One region of the Bradyrhizobium sp. Leo114 genome, then DNA from elsewhere that is predicted to be linked to it. Evidence: predicted binding sites of a transcription regulator. Region 1 holds the regulator's gene; the other holds the start of a gene.
What was found. Region 1 encodes PhoB, which activates phosphate uptake and scavenging genes when phosphate is short. Its sites were predicted from a motif close to TGTCATNNANCTGTCAT; they were not measured.
Positions count from the first base shown of each region.

Region 2: ACZIRK_RS19070 (Orn/Lys/Arg family decarboxylase) is a predicted target of PhoB. The motif match lies at 1,892-1,908, and genes of this name have one in related genera.

Region 1 covers NZ_JBUYEN020000003.1:53,413-57,492, forward strand. Annotated here, with positions in the region: gene ACZIRK_RS04525 (aspartate aminotransferase family protein) at 1-207, opposite strand, end outside; gene ACZIRK_RS04530 (GcrA family cell cycle regulator) at 706-1,221, shown strand; gene phoB (phosphate regulon transcriptional regulator PhoB) at 1,343-2,050, opposite strand; gene phoU (phosphate signaling complex protein PhoU) at 2,167-2,883, opposite strand; gene pstB (phosphate ABC transporter ATP-binding protein PstB) at 2,895-3,716, opposite strand; gene pstA (phosphate ABC transporter permease PstA) at 3,713-4,080, opposite strand, start outside.
Region 2 covers NZ_JBUYEN020000014.1:154,480-158,559, forward strand. Annotated here, with positions in the region: gene ACZIRK_RS19060 (COG4315 family predicted lipoprotein) at 32-421, opposite strand; gene ACZIRK_RS19065 (DJ-1/PfpI family protein) at 695-1,846, shown strand; gene ACZIRK_RS19070 (Orn/Lys/Arg family decarboxylase) at 1,951-4,080, shown strand, end outside.

The sequences.
Region 1 (4,080 bases):
CATGTGCCAGAGCTTCGTCGCCTGTTCCTGCAGCGCCTTCACCAGATGCGGATGGGCATGGCCGAGCGCGTTCACCGCGACGCCGGAGGTGAAGTCGAGATAACGCTCGCCTTTGGTCGAGATCAGCCAACAGCCTTCGCCGCGTTCGAAGCCGAGATCGGCCCTGGCAAAAACGGGAAGCAGATGCGACGTGGCGCGGTCGGTCATGGCGATCACTGAAGGGTTCAGACAAGCCTTTCAGACAAGCCCCGGCGGCGTGCAGCGATGCAGACACGCGGCTGGAGCTCATCCAGCGAAAACAAAACGTGCCGCCTTTGCAGGGCGGCACGTGAAGGCATTCTATGCGCGCGGCGGGTGCTGTCAATCGCCACGAAGCCGCCAGGCTGCGCTGCAAAGTGCCGGTAATCCGCAGTTTTCCGGTGTGGTGGAAAAGCCCGATTGCAATCCCTAAATGTCGGAACATGTGGACGCATAGGCGCGGACTCTTGCGCCAGAGTCACGCCATATTGTAGCGTCTAGCCTGTCGGGTACGACATCTCGTGCGGCAGTTTTGATCCCTTAGAGTCCTTTGTGTGCGGCGTACACGTTCGGGTGCGGTTTTCGTGCCCGGCGAGCCTTAAGGGATTCTGCCCGCAGGGATTTTTGAGATTAGGCATCGCAGCGCTGTCCCAGGATCGGCCGGCGCAACGCGAAGGGAAAGATGCGATGACGGTATTGACCTGGTCCGACGAACGCGTCGAGCAGTTGAAAAAGCTCTGGGAAGGTGGCCTCTCGGCCAGCCAGATCGCTGCGGAACTGGGCAACGTGACCCGCAATGCGGTGATCGGCAAGGTGCACCGGCTCGGCCTCTCGGGCCGCGCCAAGAGTCCTGCTGCAGCCGCGCCGCGGCAGCGCAAGGCGCGTCCCGCACAGCCGATGATGCGCGTGGCGCGTCCGGTCTCCCGCGGCAACACCGCGCTCGCCCACGCCTTCGAGGTGGAGGTGGAAGCGGACCCTATCGCCTACGACAATGTGGTGCCGATGAGCCAGCGGCTGTCGCTGCTCGAATTGAACGAGGCCACCTGCCACTGGCCGGTCGGCGATCCCTCGAGCCCGGAATTCTTCTTCTGCGGCGGCAAGGCGCTTCCCGGCCTGCCCTATTGCGCGCACCACTCCCGCATCGCCTACCAGCCGGCGGCTGACCGCCGCCGTCCGACGGTCAAGCCGTCACAAGGCAAGTAAGCCGACGACAGATCGTAGCCTGGGTGGAGCGCAGCGCAACCCGGGAACGCTGTATCGGCGGGTCCAAATTTCCCCGGGGTTACGCTTCGCTGCACCCGGGCTACGGATTGAGGTCGCCGGTTTACGACTGCTCGGCCTTCGCGAAGCGATCATCGAGCGCGTAGCCCGCGCCGCGGACGGTACGGATCGGGTCCTGCTCGCGGCCGGGATTGAGCAATTTGCGCAGGCGGCCGATGTGAACGTCGACGGTGCGCTCGTCGATATAGATGTCGCGGCCCCAAACGCTGTCGAGCAGCTGCTCGCGGCTGAACACGCGGCCGGGATGCTCCAGGAAGAACTCCAGCAGGCGATATTCGGTCGGGCCGAGATCGATCGGGCGGCCCGAGCGCGCGACGCGGCGCTTCTCGCGGTCGAGTTCGATGTCGCCATAGGTGAGCACGGTGGCGAGCCGCTCCGGGCTTGCCCGGCGCAACAGGCCCTTCACCCGCGCGAGCAGTTCAGGCACCGAGAACGGCTTGACGATGTAGTCGTCGGCACCGGTCGCCAGCCCCCTCACGCGCTCGCTTTCCTCGCCGCGCGCGGTCAGCATGATGATCGGGAGCTGCTTGGTCTCCGGCCGCGCCCGCAGACGGCGGCACAGCTCGATGCCGGAGAGTCCCGGCAGCATCCAGTCGAGCACGACAAGGTCGGGAATACGTTCCTTGAGCCTTGTGTCCGCATCGTCTCCACGGGCGACCGTTTCGACATCATAGCCTTCTGCATCGAGATTGTAGCGCAACAGCGTCGTCAGCGCTTCTTCGTCTTCGACCACCAGAATGCGTGCGCTCATCGGCTTGGCTTCTCCTATAGCGGGATGACTCTCTGCTTGAATCGTCATCCCACTCTTCCTTTGATGTTTGAGCAGGATCTTGGCTGAAAGCCGGCGTCGACTTTCCGGATGTTGCTCTAGTTGCCCGGAACGGTCGTGGCGAACGTCGTCATATCCCCCTTCGGCCGCTTGTCGGTGATCTGCTGACCCTCGATCATGTAGAAGACCGTTTCCGCGATGTTGGTGGCGTGGTCGCCGATCCGCTCGATATTCTTGGCGCAGAACATCAGGTGGATGCAGAACGAGATGTTGCGCGGATCTTCCATCATGTAGGTGAGGAGCTCGCGGAACAGCGAGGTGCAGATCGCGTCCACCTCCTCGTCGCTCTTCCAGACGTTCATCGCCGCCGGCAGATCGTGCGCGGCATAGGCGTCGAGCACGGACTTGACCTGCGACAGCACGAGGTCGGTCATGTGCTCCAGGCCGCGGATCAGCTTCAGCGGCTGGAAGTCGTTCTCCAGCGCGGCGACGCGCTTGCCCATGTTCTTGGCGAGGTCGCCGATCCGCTCGAGGTCGGTCGCCACCCGCATCGCGCCGACGATCTCGCGCAGGTCGACAGCCATCGGCTGGCGGCGGGCGATCGTCAGCACGGCGCGCTCCTCGATCACGCGCTGCAGGCTGTCGATCTCGATGTCGGAAGCGACGACACGCTTGCCGAGCGCGACGTCGCGGCGGATCAGCGCATCGACGGATTCGGTGATCATCCGTTCGACCAGCCCGCCCATCTCTGCGACCAGACGGGTCAGTTCCTGAAGATCGCTGTCGAATGCCTTGGCGGTATGTTCAGAAGCCATGATGTCCCTCCTCAACCAAACCGGCCGGTGATGTAGTCCTGGGTGCGTCGATCGCTCGGCGAGGTGAAGATCTTGCTGGTGTCGTCGAACTCGATCAGTTCGCCCAGATACATGAACGCGGTCTTGTCGGAGACGCGCGCCGCCTGCTGCATGTTATGCGTGACGATCGCGATCGTGTAGTCCTCCGACAATTCCTGGATCAGCTCCTCGACCTTGGCGGTCGAGATCGGATCGAGCGCCGAGCAGGGCTCGTCGAACAGGATAACTTCGGGCCGCACCGCAACCGTGCGGGCGATGCAGAGGCGCTGCTGCTGGCCGCCGGAGAGGCTCAGGCCGGAGGCGTTGAGCTTGTCCTTGACCTCGTTCCACAGCGCGCCGCCGCGCAGCGCTTTCTCGACGCGGCCGTCCATTTCAGATTTCGAGATCTTCTCGTAAAGGCGGATGCCGAAGGCGATGTTCTCATAGATCGTCATCGGGAACGGCGTCGGCTTCTGGAACACCATTCCGATCCGCGCCCGCAGCAGGTTGAGGTCGAGCTTGGGGTCGAGGATGTTGGTCTGGTCCAGCATCAACTGGCCGGTGGCGCGCTGGCCGGGATACAGGTCGTACATCCGGTTGAAGATCCGGAGCAGGGTCGACTTGCCGCAGCCGGACGGGCCGATAAAGGCGGTGACGCGGTTGGTGCCGAGCGTCAGGTTGATGTTCTTCAACGCATGGTGCTCGCCGTAATAGAAGTTGAGGCTGCGTGCAGTCACCTTTGGCGCCGCTTCCGGCAGCGACTTCTGGGGAATGGCCGCGCTCGGGCTGGTCGTCGATACGGACAGATCGGTCATTTTGCGCTCCTTTCGGCGCCGAGAATGCGCGCGCCGATGTTGAGCGCGAGCACGGTCAAGGTGATAAGCAAGGCCCCGCTCCAGGCGAGCTCCTTCCAATAGGCGTAGGGGCTCTGCACGAAGTTGTTGATGGTCACCGGCAGGTTCGCCATCGTCTTGGTCAGGTTCAGGCTGAAGAACTGATTGGACAGCGCGGTGAACAGCAGCGGCGCGGTCTCACCGGCGACGCGGGCGGTCGCCAGCAGCACGCCCGTGATCAGGCCGGAGCGCGCCGCGCGATAGGCAATCCGCTTGATCACCAGCGAGCGCGGAAGGCCAAGCGCGGAGGCCGCCTCCCGCAGCGGGTTGGGGACGAGCAGCAGCA
Region 2 (4,080 bases), on a different contig from region 1:
CCGCCTCTCGCATTATTGCGAGCTCAGCTCATCACGGCTGCGCAAGATGCCAGGCGCCGTTGAGGAAGCCGTCGCCGGTGATGTCGCCGGGTTTCTGATCCTTGGCGAAGGTGTAAAGCGGCTTGCCCTTGTAGGCCCACTGCTTGGAGCCATCATCACGGGTGATGATGGTGTAGCCCTCGCCCGCCTTGTCGCTCGCCTCAGCCTTCAGCACCGGCCAGTTTGTCGCGCAAGGACCATTGCAGGCAGACTTGCCGTCAGTGTCCTTGTCAAAGGTATAGAGAGTCATGCCCTTCGCATCCGTCAGCACACTTCCCTTCGCGGTGGTTCCGGTCTTGGTCGGCGGTGCGGCAAACGCCACGGAGACCGTCGCCAGGGAAATGGCGGTGGCGAGTGCGAAACCAATCGATGGGTTCTTCATGATAGCTCCTGTAAGGAAATAGCTTGCATGAGTAGGACATACGGAGGCGCGTTCTATTCCGCCGGAGAGCACGAGGAATTTTTTCGCTACGTCTGCTTGACGAGGGGAATAATTCGGCAAGTGGCTTTCGGCGAAATTCACCGATCCGCCCCCTGTCCATCCATTGCCCCCCTGTGTCGGTTTTTGCCGGATTTGCGTCATTTCGGAGCGCGGCGTGAGCGAGTAAGTTGCGCGGAGGGGGCGAGGTGACGAATTCGTTGAGCGACGTAAGCAATGAACTGGCGGCTTTTCGCGTGGGGCGGTGTTGCCGCCGCCGCGCTTTTCTTGACCATTGGTGGTGGCTGGCTTCTGACGCTGCCCTCGCGAGCTGCGTCTGGAAACGCGCCGCCGATCGCAAGCCAGGAGGGTGATGCGACCATCGCGGCGTTGAAGCCGCCGAAGCGGCAGCGGCCGCTGATCGCGATCGTCGGCATCAATGAGCAGACCGAAACCACCGACTATCTGATGCCCTATGGCATCCTCAAGCGCGCCGACGTCGCCGACGTGGTGACGCTTGCGACGAGACCAGGACCGGTGACGCTGTTTCCGGTGCTGAAGGTCGAGCCGGATGCCACCATCGCAGCATTCGATGCCGAGCACCCTGATGGCGCCGACTATGTCATCGTCCCCGCCATGAGCCGTGACGACGATCCGGTCGTCGTGCAATGGATCAGGCAACAGGCGCAAAAGGGCGCGATCGTCATCGGTGTCTGCGTCGGCACCATGGTGGTCGCCAGCACTGGACTGCTCGACGGCAAGCGCGCGACGACGCATTGGTACTCCCTGAAAGACCTGCGCGAGAAGCATCCGACGATCCATTACATCAGGGACCGCAGGATCGTGGTCGACCAGGGCGTTGCGACCACAACGGGGATCACAGCTTCGATGCCGATGTCGCTCACGCTGGTCGAAGCGATCGCCGGCCGCGAGAAGGCAGAAGCCGTTGCCCGCGACATCGGCCTGTCCCATTGGGATGCCCGCCACGACAGCGGCGCGTTCCAGTTCACACGACCGTTCGCGCTCACGGCGATCGGGAACACGCTCGCGTTCTGGAACAAGGAGCAGCTCGGCATCGCGCTTGCGCCCGGCATCGACGAAGTCTCGCTCGCGCTCGCCGCCGACGCCTGGTCGCGGACCTATCGTTCGCGCACCGTGACCTTTGCCGCGACGGCGGAGGCGCAGCCAAGCCGCAACGGCCTGCGCATCCTGCCTGATCAGGTCGCGGCCCAGTGGCCCGCCGAGCGATTGCTGCAACCGGTCGGATCACTGGCGCCGGCGCAGGCGCTGGACCAGACCTTGCTGCGGATCGAGGCACGCTATGGCGGGCGCACGGCCGATTTCGTCGCCATGCAGCTCGAATATCCGAGGCAACGCGTACCGGATTGAAGCGGCGTCGGCTCGCCACCAACAATTTTCCCCCGCCGGCGCCACCGTCATCTGCCTGTCACGAAATGTGCCGACTTCTCGCTCGGACCATTTCGAGGACACCGATGGACTATTTCCGACGCTTCACCTTCCTGTTCGCGGCGCCCGTATTCGATCCGGAGGATCTCGAGGGCATCCGCTTCAACCAGATCATCGACGAGATCCAGCGCTCCGGCTTCGAGGTCGTGCGCGCCCGCAAGCTCGAGGATGCCGAGATCGCGGTGCAGACGGACGCGGCGATCGGCTGCATGGTGGTCGACTGGGGCAAGAAGGGGCTGGAGGGCAAGACCGCGTCGTTGATCAATTTGATGCGGCGGCGCGGCCTCGACTTCCCGATCATCCTCCTGATCCGCCGCAAGCGGTTCGAGGACCTGCCGGTTGAGGTGCTCGACTTCATCGACGGCTACGTGTTCCTGTCCGAGGAAACGCCGCCGTTCATTGCCAAGAATTTGATCAGCCGCCTCAAGCAATATGCCGAGACGCTGAAGACGCCGTTCTTCGGCGCGCTGGTCGACTATGCCGAAGAGGGCAACCAGCTCTGGACCTGCCCCGGCCACAATGGCGGCGTGTTCTACAGCCGCAGCCCGATCGGACGCGTGTTCGTCGAACATCTCGGCGAGGCCGTGTTCCGCGATGACCTCGACAATTCCGTGCTCGACCTCGGCGACCTCCTGACCCATGAGGGCCCGGCACTGCGGGCGCAGAAGGAAGCCGCCAGGATCTTCGGCGCGGAGAAGACCTATTTCGTGCTCAACGGCACCTCCACGTCCAACAAGGTCGCACTCGGCTCGCTGGTCACCGACGGCGACCTCGTGCTGTTCGACCGCAACAATCACAAGGCCGCCCACCATGGCGCGCTGCTGCTCGGCGGCGGCATCCCGGTCTATGTGCCGACCGTTCGCAACGCCTGGGGGCTGATCGGGCCGATGCGCTGGGACATGCTCGACGAGACGTCGCTGCGCGAGCGCATCCGCAACCATCCGCTGGTCAAGGACAAGGAGGCCTGGAAGCGGCCCCGTCCCTTCCGCGTCGCCGTGGTCGAGCAGTGCACCTATGACGGCACCATTCATAGTGCGGAGATGATCCTGAGGCGCATCGGTCATCTCTGCGACTACATCCTGTTCGACGAAGCCTGGGCCGGCTTCATGAAGTTCCATCCGATCTATGCCGGCCGCTTCGCGATGGGACTTGCCGACCTCGGCCCCGAGGCGCCCGGCATCATCGCCACGCAATCGACCCACAAGCAGCTCGCCAGCTTCTCGCAGGCTTCGCAGATCCATGTCCGCGACCGCCACATCAAGGGCCAGAAGCGCCGGGTCGAACACCGGCGTTTCAACGAGAGCTTCATGCAGCACGCCTCGACCTCGCCGTTCTATCCGCTGTTCGCCTCGCTCGACGTCGGCGCGCAGATGATGAAGGGCCGCTCCGGCGAGGTGCTGTGGGACGACACGATCCGGCTCGGCATCGAGCTGCGCAAGAAAATCCGCGCCACCCGCCGCGAGTTCGAGGAGAACGAGGCGCGTCCCGAGCGGCGCTGGTTCTTCGAACCATTCGTGCCGGATCGCGTGATGATCCCGGACGTCGCGCGCGAAGGCGGGGCGCACAATGTCGCCTGGGAAACCATCTCTACCGACCAGCTCGCGACCAGCCCTGCGTTCTGGCAGCTCAAGCCTGACGATAGCTGGCATGGCTTCCCGGAGATGACGGCGGGCTTTGCCATGACCGACCCGAACAAGCTGACGCTGCTCACGCCGGGATTCGACCATGCCACGGGCGCCTATGCCGAACACGGCATCCCCGCCCCGGTGGTGGCGCAATATCTGCGGGAGAACCGGATCGTGGCCGAGAAGAACGACCTCAACTCCCTGCTCTTCCTGCTCACCCCCGGCGTCGAGGCGAGCAAGGCGGGAACGCTGATCTCGGGGCTCGTCGCCTTCAAGAAATTGCATGACGACAATGCGCTGCTCGAAGACGTGATCCCCGAATTCTTCCGCCGCCGGCCTGCCCGCTATGCCGGCGTGCGCCTGCGCGACCTCTGCGGCGACATGCACCGCTTCTTCCGCGCGGCCGATGTGAGCGCGCTGCAGCGCAAGCAGTTCCTGCCCGAGCATTTGCCCGAGATCGCGATGTCGCCGCGCGAAGCATCACGCTACCTCGTGCGCAACGACGTCGATTATCTCCCGATCGGCGAAATT